One region of the Undibacterium sp. 14-3-2 genome, then DNA from elsewhere that is predicted to be linked to it. Evidence: predicted binding sites of a transcription regulator. Region 1 holds the regulator's gene; the other holds the start of a gene.
What was found. The regulator FliA, encoded in region 1, starts transcription of late flagellar genes. The targets are predictions, from matches to a motif close to CTAAAGTTTNNNNNNNNNNNGCCGNTA.

Region 1 (7,982 bases):
GTTCGGGGCTTTTTTCATTGCGATCTTTGTCAGGGAGTAATTGGCGCTTGAGTCGCAACAGGAATATCCACTACCGGCTCTGGCAATACCGATAAGATAGTGACACTCACCCGGCGATTACGCGATCTTCCTTCAGGCGTATCATTTGAATCTACCGGTAATTTTGCTCCTTGCCCAACGGCAGTCACCCTGAAATCATCAACACCATTTTCCGTTAAAAGACGCGCTACCGTACTTGCCCGAACCGCTGATAACTCCCAATTCGAGGGAAAAACCGGATTTTTGATTGGTACATTATCCGTGTGTCCTTCAACCTGAATTGCATGATTGTCTAATTTTAATACAGAAGCAATCGCGGTCAGCGCCTGTACGGAGTCTGCGTTTAACTTAGCTTCGCCAGGTGAAAACAACAAACTTGCATTGATTTCTATCGTCACCCCCCTGGCAGTTTGCGTCACTCTGACTTTACCTTCCTTGACCAACGGCTCCAGGGCAGCAAGTACATCTTTTGCTAACCCGGTCATTACCTCCCGCTCTTTACGTATGTTTTCAGTTGATTTCCGCTTCACTATCGGCAGCGGATCTAACTTCACCACCTGTGGAGTTACTCCGGCAGCAACAGGAGAAGCAGGGTCGTTACTAAATGCGCCAGTCAGGGAGCTGGACAACACGCGATACTTTCCCTCATTCAGCGAAGAGATCGCATACATAACAACAAAAAAAGCAAACAACAAGGTAATGAAATCAGCGTAAGAGACCATCCATCGTTCGTGGTTTTCTGGCTCTTCGTGATATTTTTTTCTTGCCATGTTTAAACCTGATTACTGTGGTTATCAACCCGCTCTTCCACGATACGAGGACTATCTCCAACAGCAATGCTATAAAAAATATCGGACAACATCTCGCGTCGGGTAATTTCTCTGCCAATAATTTCTTTTAACTTATTGCTGACGGGCAGAAAAAATAAATTAGCCAAGCCAACACCATAAATCGTCGCCACGAATGCCACAGCAATACCACCACCGAGTTTCGCAGGGTCAGTCAGATTTTCCATAACGTGAATCAGCCCCAGTACCGCCCCTAAGATTCCGATGGTCGGAGAATAGCCACCAGCTGCCTCCCAGATTTTGGCGGCCTGACGTTGCTCAATTTCATACAATGAAATATCAACATCCAGAATGTCTTTCAGTCGCGCAGGGTCGACGCCGTCAATGACTAGCCGCAATCCCTTACTGATAAAGGCGTCATCAGAAGCATCCATGTAACGCTCAAGACTTAAAAATCCCTCGCGCCGGGCAACCGCACTCCAGATCAATGCATCCTGAATATTTTTACGGCTATTGTCTTGCGGCTCAGAAATAACCCATTTCAACATACGCAAACCGCGTCGAAAAGTACTCATACGACTCTGCAGGAGCACCGCCCCCAGCGTACCAATCGCAACAATCACAAATGCCGCTGGTTGCACTAATGAAGAAAGACGCCCGCCCTCCATCAACTGACCGGAACTGATGCCGACAACGACCAGAATAAATCCTACTAAGCTAGCCCAGTCCACGCTTTCTCCCTTAAATGCGCACGCATCCGTGCAACCGCCTGGCTATGCAACTGAGAAACGCGGGACTCAGAAACGCCCATGACCGCGCCAATTTCTTTCAGATTTAACTCCTGTTCGTAATACAGGCCCATTAACAATTTTTCGCGTTCGGGCAAACTGTCGATCGCACCGATCACGGCATCACGAAAATCGTCATTCAACAAATCCTGCAAAGGATCACCGGAACTATCGGAAGAATAATGATCGAGGAAGTGCTCTTTTGTTTCTGCGTCATGGAAATCTTCGTAATACACCAACTGATGTCCGCCGCTATCCCCCAAAAGTCCCTGATACTCTCCAAGGGATAACTTAAGCGACTTGGCCACTTCTGTTTCTGTCGGCGGCCGCCCCAGTTTTTGCTGCATCTGGTTCATCGCATTTTCGATTTTCCGCATATTTTGCCGAACCCCACGCGGCAACCAGTCGGTGTTGCGCAGCTCATCGAGCATCGCGCCACGAATCCGCTGGACGGCATAGGTTTCGAATTGTGCACCATGCGTATCTTCGTAACGACTGATCGCATCAAGCAGACCAATCATTCCAGCTTGCACCAGATCATCCACCTCAACACTGGGAGGCAAGCGCGCCTTTAATTGGTAAGCCAGTCGCTTAACCAAAGGCGCATGCTCCCTGAGGAGAAAATTTTTATCTGATTTTCCGCTGGCCGTGTACATATTCAAATTAGATTCCGAGAGCGATGCCCTGTTGTCCGGATACACTGTCCAGACACAATGCAGATCGCGCACTGACAGCAAGCCGCTCTGCCAGTTGAAAAAAAGCCATAGAAGAGCGCGCTTTTGGAAAAGCGTCAATCACTGACCGCCCCTGATGAGCAGCTCGTCTGACGAATTCATCATCCGGCACATAACCAATGAAATTTAAGGGTACCGCAAGATATCGTTGAGACGCCTGAGCCATATTCGTATAAATCAACATTGCTTCTTTCTCAGATACACCGGACACCAAAATACTAAAAGAGCGTCGCCCCAGACGAGCACTCATACGCTTAATCAGTCCATACGCAGATTTGATTGCTGACGGATCTGAAGAAACCTGAATCACCACTTCACTATCATCCAGAGATGCCAGTGGAAACGCATCGCACGCGTCAATATCACAATCAACCACGACCATATCGGCACGATGTACTGCCAGATCAAATACTCTAGACAATCGTCTCGAATTCTCGGCGGACAAGCTGGACGACAAAGTCCCCTGACGCGATAACATCGATACTGACAAGCCAGACGCAACCACTTTTACTGCCTCGTGCATTGTACGCTGTTGTTGCGCTACATCCAACAAGGTGCGCTCTATGCTCGCATTGAACCACGCGCCAACACTATCGGAAGACGAACGCGCATCAACCATCAAAATTTGCTGCCCCTGCCGCGCTACCGATACGCCCAGATTCACCAGCATTTCGCTTTTTTCATTGTCTTTCAACGCTGATAAAAAAGTAAATACACGCGGCTTTGGTCCAGCCAGCATGCGACGCAGTCCCTCTGCCTGATCAACATTAGCCAAGAGACACCTCCCGCGCAACCGCTTGCCCATCAGTTGCAGCAGATCCGACACCAGCCATCAGCAAAGGCAGCTCTTCATCCAGATAACGGAACGGCGCCGTTTCACGTTTCAACTTAAAGGCGCGATCAATTAGGTACTGCTTGTTTGCCACATGCAAGTCTTCCGGTACACGTTGCCCATTCGCAATGTAATACAGACTTAATTTTTGGCGGATCACTATATCCAGCGCGCCGCCTATCGTCGCCGCCTCATCTAGTTTAGTCAGAATACATCCTGCGAGACCTGTCCCCTGATAAGCACGCACGACTTCACTCAGCGTTTCTCCGGTCGATGTCGCATTCAGGCAAAGCAGGCGTTTCACATCAGTGCCAGAACCAGACAACATCGCAACCTGATCCGTTACCATTTTGTCGCGCTGACTGACCCCGACAGTATCAATTAAAACAGTATGTTTATTCTTGAGCTCGGACAAAGCAATCCGCAAATCACTTTCATCTTTGACTGCATGAACCATCACACCAAGAATTTTCCCATAGATTCGTAACTGTTCATAGCCGCCGATACGATAGCCATCGGTTGTGATCAACGCCAGTTTCGACGGACCGTGACGCATCACACAGCGCGCTGCCAGTTTTGCAGTTGTCGTCGTTTTTCCAACGCCTGTCGGCCCGACCAAGGCGTACACACCACCCTTTTCTAAAATTTCATTTTCATTATCGATGGTCGTCAGATTGCGGGCCAGAATAGACTTTATCCATTCAATACCTTGTTCACCTGTTTCATTTTCCGGTAACTTTGCAACCATGAATCGCGACAAGCTGGCGCTCAAGCCAGTTGCCAGCATCTCTTTCAGCACCAGCGCCTTCTGTGGTTCGCGCTTTTGCGTATTAGCCCATGACAACTCCGCCAGTTGCGATTCCAGCATATTGCGCATGGAACGAATTTCGTTCATCACATCACTTAACTCACCCTTAACAGAAGCCGGAGCTGCAGCATATTCCTGCGGCTCGGCGGCCATGCCACGCGGTGTAAATATCCGTGTTTCATGTTGAAACGATGGCACCGCTCTGGTGTGGCCGGAGGTGATCTGGCGCTCATCCTTAGTCGGTGTGATCGACTGTATCGCTTCATCGGCCATCGCCATAATCTCGACCTTACCGTCAACATTCCGGTTGGACAAAATCACCGCATCCGCACCCAATGCTTCCCTTAATAAGCGAAGCGCCTCGCGCGAGGTGTTAGCAGTAAATTTTCTGACGTTCATGATTGCCCTCCAACAAGGCTGGTAACTCTAATGGTTTTTGTTTCAGGTAATTCGGCATGCGACAACACTTTAAGTTGCGGCAATGTACGGCGTAAGAATTTAGACAGCAAAGCACGCAGTGGTGCAGGCACCAGCAGGACTGGCGTCATGCCCATTTCTTCTTGGTGTTTGGCTGCAGTTTCGGTTTGCGTTGTCAACGCCTCAGCCAAGCCAGGCTCGAGAGCAGCACCATCGCCACCACCGGCATGGATCGCCTGCATCAGCAAACGTTCAAGACGACTATCCAGAGTCATGACGGTCAGCTCATTTGTTGCCGGGAAAATTTGCTGAACAATCGCACGACCAAGCGCAATACGTACTTGTGCGGTCAGCTCATTGGCATCCTGGGTATGCATCGCCTGCTCAGACAAGGTCTCGATAATGGTACGCATATCACGGATATGTACGCCTTCCAGCAGCAAGTTTTGCAAGACTTTTTGCAGTACTGACAAAGGAATCAGTTTAGGCACCAGATCCTCAACCATTTTCGGCATTTCTTTTGCAAGATGATCCAGCAACTGCTGCACTTCCTGACGACCTAACAATTCAGCGGCATGGGTGGTGATCAGATGATTCAGATGGGTGGCGATTACGGTACCGGCATCAACCACGGTATATCCCATCGCTTGCGCTTGTTCGCGCGCACTGGCATCGATCCAGATCGCGGGCAAACCAAACGCAGGATCGGTCGTTTCAACACCGGGCAAAGGCCCGGAAACCATGCCGGGATTAATCGCCAGATATTGACCATTCATCGCCTCACCAGCGCCGACTTCAACACCTTTCAACGCGATGCGATAAGCAGACGGCTTCAGTTCAAGATTGTCGCGGATATGCACCGGCGGCGATAAAAACCCCACCTCTTGCGCGAATTTTTTACGTATTCCTTTAATACGACGCAGCAACTCACCGCCTTGGGATTTATCGACCAAAGGAATCAAGCGATAACCTACCTCAAGTCCCAAAGTATCCACGGGTAAGATATCCTGCCAGGTGGCTTCTTCTACCTCAGGCGCCGGCACATTCTGCGCTTCCGCTTGTGCCGCTGCTTCAGCAGGAGAAATACCCGCTGCCTGTTCAGCTTTCTGACGCGCCAGATACCCGGCACCAGCCAGTAATCCTGCTAACAAGACGAAAGCAATATGCGGCATACCTGGAATAATTCCCATGCCACCAATAATGCCAGCGGTGATAAACATCACCTGTGGTTTGGCAAACAACTGCCCTATCAACTGACCACTGATATCTTGCTCACTGGCGACACGCGAGACAACCACACCAGCAGCAGTAGAAATAATCAACGATGGAATCTGCGCAACCAGACCGTCACCGATAGCCAGCAAAGTATAGTTCTTCAGTGCTGAACCAAAGTCCAGATCGTGCTGCACCATACCCACAATCAGACCGCCGACGATATTAATCACCGTCACCATGATCCCGGCAACCGCATCACCGCGGACATATTTTGACGCACCGTCCATCGCACCGTAGAATTCAGCTTCCTGCGCGACTTCGGTACGGCGACGACGTGCCTCTTGTTCGGCAATCAGACCAGCATTCAGATCAGCATCAATCGCCATTTGCTTACCAGGCATCGCATCCAACGCAAAACGTGCACCCACTTCAGCGATACGACCTGCACCCTTTGTCACCACCGTGAAGTTAATGATCGTCAGAATCACAAACACCACGATACCGACAGTGTAATTTCCACCAATCAGAAAATGACCAAAAGCCTCAATCACCTTACCTGCAGCGTCCGGGCCTGTATGCCCCTCAGTCAATACCACGCGGGTAGACGCGACGTTGAGCGATAAACGCAGCATAGTGCTGACCAGCAGCACTGTTGGGAACACCATGAAGTCCAGCGGCTTCACTGTGTACAAACTCGTCAGCAAAACAATGATCGCGATCGCGATATTGAAACTGAAAAAAACGTCGAGAATAAATGCTGGCAATGGCAACACCATCATAGCCAGCATCAGAATAATCAAGATAGGCGCTGCCAGCGCCCTACCATTGAGCCCGTTCATCCACAAAGGCAATTTCAGGCTGTTCATACTGCTACTCCTACTTGATTATTCGGGTCCAACTCTGCGGGAACTTCTAATTCGCGTGGTTCTTCCGGTCTGACGCCACCACGTTCGCGGTAGCTGCGAAGCTGGAATACATATGCAAGGACTTCAGCGACAGCAGCGTATAAGGCTTCCGGAATCTCGTCGCCTAACTCTGTGTGCTTATACAGTGCACGCGCCAGCGGTGGCGCTTCTAGCAAAGGAACATTGTGTTCGGCACCAAGCTCACGGATTTTTGCAGCAACTTCGTCCGCACCTTTCGCCACTACCTTTGGTGCGCCGCCACCACCCTCGGTGTATTTCAGTGCGACGGCGAAGTGCGTCGGGTTGGTCACAATAACGTCAGCAGTCGGAATTTCAGTCATCATCCGGCGACGCGCCATTTCACGTTGCTGTTGGCGAATCTTCGCTTTAATTTGTGGATTACCATTCGACTCTTTCGATTCCTGCACCACTTCCTGATGCGTCATCTTTAATTTATTCGCGTAATGCCACATCTGATACGGAGCATCTATCGCCGCAATCGCAACCAACGCAGCAACGATAGACATAAAACACACGGCCATCATGTGGCCAACGTGTGCGATCCCCGCATGCAGATTTTCCAGAGGCAAACCAAAGATCGCCTCTTTTTGCCCCATGATGACAACCCAGGCAACGCTACCGACAAGCACCGTTTTTACAATCGCCTTCAACAATTCAACACCAGCACGAGCAGAAATCATGTTTCCCAAGCCGGAAATCGGATTCATGCGCCCGAAATTAGGTTGCAGCGCCTTAGCACTGAACAGCCAGCCACCAATCAACAGTGGCGAGCCCAATGCCACCAGCAACAGCACCAATACGACGGGGGAAAATGCCAACAAAACATCCAGTAAATTGACGCCGATTTTTCCAATCAACAAATTAAAGTCAAAGGCAGCCTCACGCTCCAGAGTCAGACCTGTAATCAGATTTTTATTCAATTGCTGAACCAGAGTGCCGCCCATCGCCCAGAGAGCACCACCAGCTGCCAGCAAAATCGTGCAGGTTGACAGCTCACGCGAACGCGGAACATCCCCTTCCTCACGCGCCTGCTCAAGGCGCTTCTCCGAGGCCGGTTCTGTTTTTTCGAGATCGCTATCTTCGGCCATTGCCGACTCCTGTCATTTCCACAAAGCAAGTAGTGCTTCGATTACGTAAATTTACAGATGAGATTATTGAACGCGCTGCCGAACTTGGATGCGAGGAATAAAGGAGTAAATACCCGTTTATTCCATTTAAAGAACACGAGCCGGCCATTTCATTTCAGATACAAGCGATTGAATAACCCTTTAGTAAGGATCTCTGGTGTAGTTACAGATTGGTTTCAGGTCCCGGTGGATTTTTAAATATCATGCTAATATTTAGCATACTAATTAAATTAATCGCACAATGACTCCTTACGATAAAACCCTGATGTCGTTGACACATACGCTGATACAGGTTGGTCGCGCTTATA
Region 2 (7,982 bases), on a different contig from region 1:
TTCATACGGCGTGTCAGTTCAGCTGCTTTGTGCGGGAACTGTGCAGAGTAAGCTGCAAATTGTGTATTCCAGTCAGCTTCAGCTTTGGCGCCGTCTGCTTTCGCATCCCAAGCGGCGTAAACGTCTGCCGGTATTTCAAATGGAGGATATTCCCAACCAATGTTAGCGCGTACTGCAGCAATTTCTTTATCGCCCAACGCTGCGCCATGCACATTGTGCGTGCCTTCCATGTTAGGAGAGCCTTTACCGATCACGGTTTTGCAGCAAATCAGCGTTGGTTTGGCCGATGTTTTTGCGGATGTAATCGCAGCATCCACCGCTTTTGCATCGTGACCATCAACCGCACGGATGACGTTCCAGCCATACGCTTCAAAACGTTTTGGCGTATCGTCGGTGAACCAGCCTTCTACGTGACCATCAATCGAAATGCCATTGTCATCCCAGAACGCGATCAGTTTATTCAATTGCAGCGTGCCGGCCAGTGAGCAAGCTTCGTGTGAGATACCTTCCATCAGGCAGCCATCGCCCATAAAAGCGTAAGTGTAATGATCAACAATCTTCAGATCACCCTGATTGAATTCGGCTGCCAATAATTTTTCAGCCAGCGCCATACCGACTGCATTGGTAATGCCCTGTCCCAACGGGCCCGTCGTTGTCTCCACACCCGGCGTGACATGCACTTCCGGGTGACCGGCTGTTTTCGAATGTAATTGACGGAAATTTTTGATTTCATCCATAGACAGGTCGTAGCCTGTCAGATGCAGCAAGGAGTAATGCAGCATCGAACCATGTCCATTCGATAGCACAAAACGGTCGCGGTTAATCCATTGCGGATTCGATGGATTATGACGGTAATGGCCTTTCCACAATGCCACAGCAATATCTGCCATGCCCATAGGCGCGCCCGGATGACCGGAATTAGCTTTTTGTACTGCATCCATAGACAAGGCACGAATTGCGCTTGCCATCTTAGTGATTATTGCTGGCTGGAGAGATGAAATCATGGCGATAGAAGGTATAGATGAGGAAACTGGTCAGTGAGCATGTTAGCGAGCGTCTTTGAATAAACGACATTCAAGGCTCTGCAAAGCCCGTTATTTTACCAGAGCACGGCGTCACACAATACAATTGCGACTTTTACATTACACGCTGAAACCATGGAAGGCTTACATCTGACCGCCGATTGCTTTGATTGCAAAGCAGATACCGAGTTTTTTCTGTGTCAGGAACAATTAAGCAAATTACTGACAAAGATAACAATAGAAGCAGGACTGACCATCGTCGGACAAAAATATCACTCATTCAGCAATCCAGATGGCGGTGCAGCCGGCGTGACCGGGACTTTATTACTGGCCGAATCGCACGTCGCCATTCACACCTGGCCGGAAAAAAATGCCGTGACGCTTGATGTCTATGTCTGCAACTTCCATCAGGACAACTCCGAAAAAGCCAGATACATCGTCGATAGCCTGATACGACATTTTCAACCGGATACAGTATCTCGCCAGCAGATTACCCGCGGACAAATGACCTCGGCAACATCAGGAACAGAGACACTTTCAACTGAGCGACTAAGTTCATCCACTTTTTACAGCACACGAACCACACCATTACTGCAAACCCGCAGTCAGTTTCAACAGATAGAAATCGCTGATAGCGCCGACTTCGGTAAACTCATGCGGATTGACGGCGCAATGATGACTTCTGAAAAAGATGAATTTTTTTATCATGAGAGCCTCATCCATCCGGCTGCGATTACGCACCCAGCCCCCAGAACTGCACTGATTATCGGTGGCGGCGACGGTGGTTCATGCAGAGAGCTGCTAAAACATCCCAGCCTGGAAACGTTGACCCTATGTGAAATTGACCCCGCTGTCGTCAGCATATCGAGAGAGTATTTGCCTGAAATTCATCAGGGAAGTCTTGATCACGTCAAGGTCAGACACATTCACGCAGACGGTTTTACTTACATACGAGAATGCGGCGAACTGTATGATTTGATTTTCCTCGACCTCACCGACCCACAGGCACCTGATGGCAGCACACTCGCGGCGACTTGTATTACGGAAGAATTCTTTCAAACATGCGCGGCTAAATTGAAAGATAACGGCATGTTGGTGATGCATCTCGGCAGCCCCTACTACCACCCACAACGTTATTGCGACACCTTACGAAAACTGTTCGTCAGCTTTCCGGTCGTGAGACCTTATTCAGTGTTCATACCTTTATACGGGGCATTATGGGGAATGGCAATTGCGAGCAAGAGTATCGATCCAACAGCACTGGGCGCGTCAACGGTAAAGCAAAGAATCGAACACCGCCAACTTAAATTGCTAAAATATTACAATGATGAAGTACATCATGCGCTGTTTGTATTGCCAAATTTCATGCGCAAACTGATGCCAACCACGAGCTGAAACAGGAGAAAAAGTGAGCGCAGGAATAAGAAAGCCACCCCGTAAAAAAAGAGTCGGCCATGCATTACCTTTATTACTGGCAACGTCGGCCAGTCTGACGGCATGCAGTGACAATCGTCCACAGGAATTAACAACCATTCGCGATCAATATCAAAGCCTTGAAGATTGTCGCAAAGACTGGCGCGAAAGAAACGCATGTGAAGAGACAACAAACACTAACCTGAACCACATCAGCGACACAGGCTCAAGCGCAGCGCACTATACGGGTGGAGGTTCCGCGGGTGGCTATCATAGTATGGGTTATGGTACATATTACGGCCCTCACTACACACCGGGAAACCGCGAAACAGCGCAACGAAATTTCGGCGTACACAACTCGCAAGGTGCACAACCTGATCACGCAGTGGGGCGAAGTGTAAGCCGCGGCGTCAGTCGTGGCGGCTTCGGTGGAACGGCTCATGGTCACTCAGGAGGCGGATAATGATACGCACCTCACTGACGCCAAGAGCAGGCTGGCAACAACAATTTGATAGTCTGGGGTTCAGCTATCACTCGATTGATGGTTTGTATTGGGACGAACGCTATGCCTACTGCTTTAACTCTGAACAAATCGACGTACTGGAGCAGGCAACACTGGATTTACATCAGATGTCGCTGCAAGCGGTGGATCATGTTATGCGGCACGGCATGCAAGATCGTTTCGCGATTCCGGCGCAATTCTGGTCGCTCGTTGAAGAAAGCTGGCGTGAAAAGGAGTTTTCACTTTATGGCCGGTTTGACCTGAGCTGGGATGGTTCCGGCGCACCTAAGATGCTGGAGTACAACGCAGACACTCCCACCGGGCTGGTCGAATCCAGTGTCGCGCAATGGTACTGGTTGCAAGATGTCTTTCCTGATGCAGACCAGTTCAACTCTTTACATGAAAAACTGATTACTCAATGGAAAAAATTCTCCGGCAAAGGCTTACTCCACTTCACCTGTGCAGCGGAAAATGAAGAGGATGAAGGTAACCTTTCCTATCTTCGTGACACCGCTATCCAGGCGGGTTTTGCAACGAAACAATGTGCAATTGAGCAGTTGGGCTGGGATCAGAAACAAGGTGTATTTGTGGATGACGCTGATATCAGCATCCAGAATTTATTTAAACTTTATCCTTGGGAATGGCTGTGTCGTGAAGAATTTGCAGCGCACTTACTAACCCGCCCAATGACCATCATTGAGCCCGCCTGGAAAATGATTTTGTCGAACAAAGCCATTTTGCCAGTTTTGTGGGAACTGTTTCCGCATCACCCAAATCTGCTGCCCGCCTATTTTGATGCATGGCGCATCAGCGGCAATCACGTCAAAAAACCTTTGTATTCACGTGAAGGTGAAAATATCTCGATTTACGCCGACGGTGAAGTTCTACATACTACCGGGGAATATGGTGCGGAGGGGTATGTCTATCAGGCATATGCGCCGCAACCAAAATTTGACGACGGCATCACACCCGCTTATACCTCCATAGGCGCATGGGTCGTCGGTGATGAAGCCGCCGGTATAGGCATCCGGGAAGACGAAACATTAATCACCAAAAACACCAGCCGTTTCATCCCTCACTACTTTATCGACTGACACCATGAGCGAACATTTACTGACTTACGCCCTGCCCGCATTTATCAGCCACTTTATTTCATCCATTATTTTATTGCTGCTATTTGTCACAATTTATATCAGGATAACCCCTTACAAAGAAATCACGCTGATACGCTCTGGTAACATGGCTGCCGCCGCCAGTTTATCCGGTTCAATGCTTGGTTATAGCATCGCCCTCGCATCAGCAATTGCCAATAGTGTGAATCTGCAAGATATGCTGATCTGGGGTTGTATTGCTTTACTAGTACAACTGTTAGCGTATTTCGCTGCCAGAGTCATGTTACCCGGACTAGTCCTGGACATACCGGAAAATAAAGTCGCCTCAGGTATTTTTCTTGGCGCTATCAGTCTGAGCATGGGCTTACTCAATGCAGCCTCTCTGACATATTAATGAACTCAATCGGTCTTTAAAGTTATGCCACGTTTTTTCTGCCCTGCGCCTCTTTCCATTGGTAGCGTGATTGATTTGCCGGAAACGGTAGCACATCATGTTTTTGTTTTACGTCTGCAAACCGGAGACACCATACAACTGTTTAACGGCGAGGGCGGCTGCTATGTTGCCAGCATCGCCGATATCGCGAAGAAAAGGGCAAGTGCAGAACTGAAAGTATTTTTACCCGAAGAAGTTGAACTGCCTTACAGCCTGACGCTGGCGCAAGCCTTACCGGAAGGCAGCAAGATGGATTGGATCATAGAAAAAGCGATGGAGTTAGGAATCTCGTCGATTCAACCGCTCGCTTCACAACGCTGCGTCGTGCGCTTGTCGGCAGAACGGGCAGAAAAAAAACTCAGTCACTGGGAAGGCATCATCGTCGCCGCTGCCGAGCAATCCGGTCGTAATCGACTTGCGCATCTTTCGGCACCGCTGGATCTGGGAAAATGGCTGGGGCAACAGGATATACATCAACGGATCATGCTTTCCCCGCGTGCCGATCAATCGCTGGCCGAATGGACAAAACATCGCGCTCCGCAGGCGGTCAGCTTACTGATAGGTCCTGAGGGCGGATTTACTGAAGAGGAAGAAGACATGGCGACCAGACAAGGTGTAATCGCATTGTCAATGGGACCACGAATTCTACGCACAGAAACTGCCGGTCTGGCGGCCATCGCGGCGATCAATGCAGCATGGGGCGGAATGTAACCTCAAAAATGTGAGCAATACCAGCTAGTGCTATTTTTATTGCTATTGTTATTGTTAAACGCGTGTGTGGATATCGGTATTCACAGTGGCATCGGGGTTATCGATCTTGTCCACAGGAACAATCTCGATCACCACCTTCGGTTCCCACGCCTGCCAGTCGTCGCCAAATAATTCAGCAAGATGTGCAGTGCGATCGGCACCATTTCCGCAACGCATAGCATCGGCTGGGCAGTACTCATCACAACCCCAGCAGATACGCTCAGGATTCTTGGGTTGCACAGGAAACTTTTTTGCCATCGTCGCCACCGTTTCAATGCCTTAGTTGCATCTTACCCTGTCCGGCAAGACACTTCCTTGATCCAGGACTAGTTTTGGCAAGACTCCACCATCTGGTCACAACAAACACCTTAGCAATCGGGGAAACGTGAGCTTCCATGCGCAAGAGGTAATACGGAGACGATCCACGTTGACACAGCACAAAGTTGCTTAAAAATAAGTCACAAGAAAGTTATAGAAACGGCGTTTTCTGTCGTTAAGCAAAGACAGAGGTATTCGTCTCTGAACTTATTCTGAGGAGCGCAAAATGGATCTGAGTGTATCGGGCGTCAACACAAGTACGCCGACAGTATCTGCAAAACCATCAACGACCGTCAAACGAGCAGATAGTAATGGCGAGAATGCCAGCAATGCCGTCGCGAGCGACAAAGTCAGCCTCGATTCCAGTTCCGCCGCAAAAGACTCGCCGGTCTATGCAGATCCGAGAACCAAGACATCCTCAAGCTCGGATGTAGCCGCTGCAGTCGAAGAAGCCAATCGCAAGGCGCAACAAATCACGGATTTAATTAAATCTGCAGTGCAGCAGCAAGGTTTACAATTATCCAAAGTTGTCAGCGGCGAACAAAAAATCACTGCGTCGGCCGACGACATCAAGGCGGCGCAGGCAGCGATTGCCGACGGCGGTGAGTTCAGTGCACAAAAAACCGCAGAGCGCATTCTGACCTTTGCCAAAGCCGCCATCGGTGGCGATCCGGCGAAATTGCAGAAAATTCGCGATGCCGTAGAAAAGGGCTTCAAAGAAGCCGCCGATATCCTTGGCGGCAGCCTGCCAGACATCAGTCAGCAGACTTTAAAAGCAGTTCGCGCAGAATTTGATCGCTGGCAATCACAAGGCTTACCGACTGGCGATACGGTCAGTTTATCGTCCCCGACGCAAGCATCGTCGGACATTAAAAAATAGCATTCATTACATAAAAAAAGCCGCTGCCGTCGAGATGATGGCAGCGGCTTTTTTTATTCTTTCTTTTGCTATGTCAACACAGCCTCATGCAGAGATTGACGTTGAACATGCCAAATGCTTCGCAAGGCTGCCTGCAATCTCCTTATTTCTGTTTCCATATACTGGGAGGGAGTATCTTTAAAAACAGGCTGATTGTCCCATTAAAATAGGGGTCATTAAAATATACTCCCCCCCAATAAAAACTACCGACAGTATCGCCGTATCCAGCTTCCGTGCGGTCGCATCACTCTTACGTTGTTGACGAGAATACACTGAAGGCGACACTTTGTTTGCTACACTGCCGGCTCAGGTACAATCGCGCCCCCGGCACGCGACCCAGCGCGCAACATCACTATTCAAAAAAGAACAGGCTCAGCATGAATTTACCTTCTATACAATTGCAATGGACAGAAAACGACGAAATACGCAGTTGTCGCTGGCATGCTGAGAATGGCACACCGCCACCAAAGCGGGTGCAGATCGCCGATGACCGCATGAGTACAGAAGTCGCCTACAAGCTGGCGTGCGAGGGAACCGCCTTGTTGTGGCGCGGCGATTTTCAGAATGCCAAACAATTATTACAGGCGCTCGCCCGTCGCATCGACAAGAAACCCGCAGCTAAAAAAACAAAAGTGGCAGCGACTGCCGCCGACGCCTTCCATTTGCACCGCCAGGCGCAATCCCAGCGCGCGCGGGTGCTGGCCATGGTATTGATTCCATTCGAGGCGGATTACCGCATTCCCCTGCGCCGTGCGCCAGATGTTGTTACTGCCTGCACTGAAGCCTATGGCGCATCAGACGGAGCGTTTATTACTTCATTACGTGAATTACTCGGCATCATCGGCGCCCATGAATGGCGTAAAAATGGCGTGGACATTGCGCCACTGGGCGCAAAAATCCAACCGCATTACGGCGTGTTTTCTCCGGTACGCGGTGAATATCTCGATCTGTTGGCAAAAGCGCCTTTGCCCTCGACCGAACTGGCATTCGATATCGGCACCGGTACCGGGGTCGTCTCGGCATTGTTGGCAAAACGTGGTATCAGAAAAATTGTCGCGACCGACCTCGATCCGCGCGCCCTGTGTTGCGCCAGCGACAATTTCGAGCGGCTTGGGCTAACAACACAAGTCGAATTGCAACAGACAGATTTATTCCCTGCCGGTAAATCTCCATTAATTGTCTGTAACCCGCCGTGGTTGCCAGCACGTCCGAATTCCGCTATCGAACACGCCATCTATGATCCGGAAAGCCGCATGTTGCGTGGCTTTCTGGCCGGTGTTGCCAACCATCTGGAAGCCAATGGCGAAGCCTGGCTGATCATGTCCGATTTTGCCGAACATCTGGGCTTACGCACCCAGACTGACCTATGGGACTGGATAACAGCTGCCGATCTCGTTGTCGCAGGCAAAATGGATATCAAGCCACGTCACCCTAAATCCACCGACAGCAGCGACTCCTTGCATGCGGCAAGGGTCAAAGAAGTGACTTCATTGTGGCGTCTGAAATTAAAATA

Region 2: Undi14_RS04950 (DUF5610 domain-containing protein) is a predicted target of FliA. The motif match lies at 5,702-5,728, and genes of this name have one in related genera.

What each region holds. Positions count from the first base shown of each region.
Region 1 covers NZ_JAENGS010000007.1:177,439-185,420, reverse strand. Annotated here, with positions in the region: gene motD (flagellar motor protein MotD) at 30-809, opposite strand; gene Undi14_RS15805 (flagellar motor protein) at 812-1,558, opposite strand; gene Undi14_RS15800 (RNA polymerase sigma factor FliA) at 1,540-2,271, opposite strand; gene Undi14_RS15795 (antiactivator of flagellar biosynthesis FleN protein) at 2,279-3,124, opposite strand; gene flhF (flagellar biosynthesis protein FlhF) at 3,117-4,388, opposite strand; gene flhA (flagellar biosynthesis protein FlhA) at 4,385-6,487, opposite strand; gene flhB (flagellar biosynthesis protein FlhB) at 6,484-7,635, opposite strand; gene Undi14_RS15775 (MarR family winged helix-turn-helix transcriptional regulator) at 7,916-7,982, shown strand, end outside.
Region 2 covers NZ_JAENGS010000002.1:80,935-88,916, forward strand. Annotated here, with positions in the region: gene tkt (transketolase) at 1-1,010, opposite strand, end outside; gene speE (polyamine aminopropyltransferase) at 1,158-2,417, shown strand; gene Undi14_RS04925 (hypothetical protein) at 2,431-2,898, shown strand; gene Undi14_RS04930 (glutathionylspermidine synthase family protein) at 2,898-4,031, shown strand; gene Undi14_RS04935 (DUF350 domain-containing protein) at 4,036-4,443, shown strand; gene Undi14_RS04940 (16S rRNA (uracil(1498)-N(3))-methyltransferase) at 4,468-5,193, shown strand; gene Undi14_RS04945 (DUF3079 domain-containing protein) at 5,248-5,490, opposite strand; gene Undi14_RS04950 (DUF5610 domain-containing protein) at 5,777-6,430, shown strand; gene Undi14_RS04955 (class I SAM-dependent methyltransferase) at 6,847-7,982, shown strand, end outside.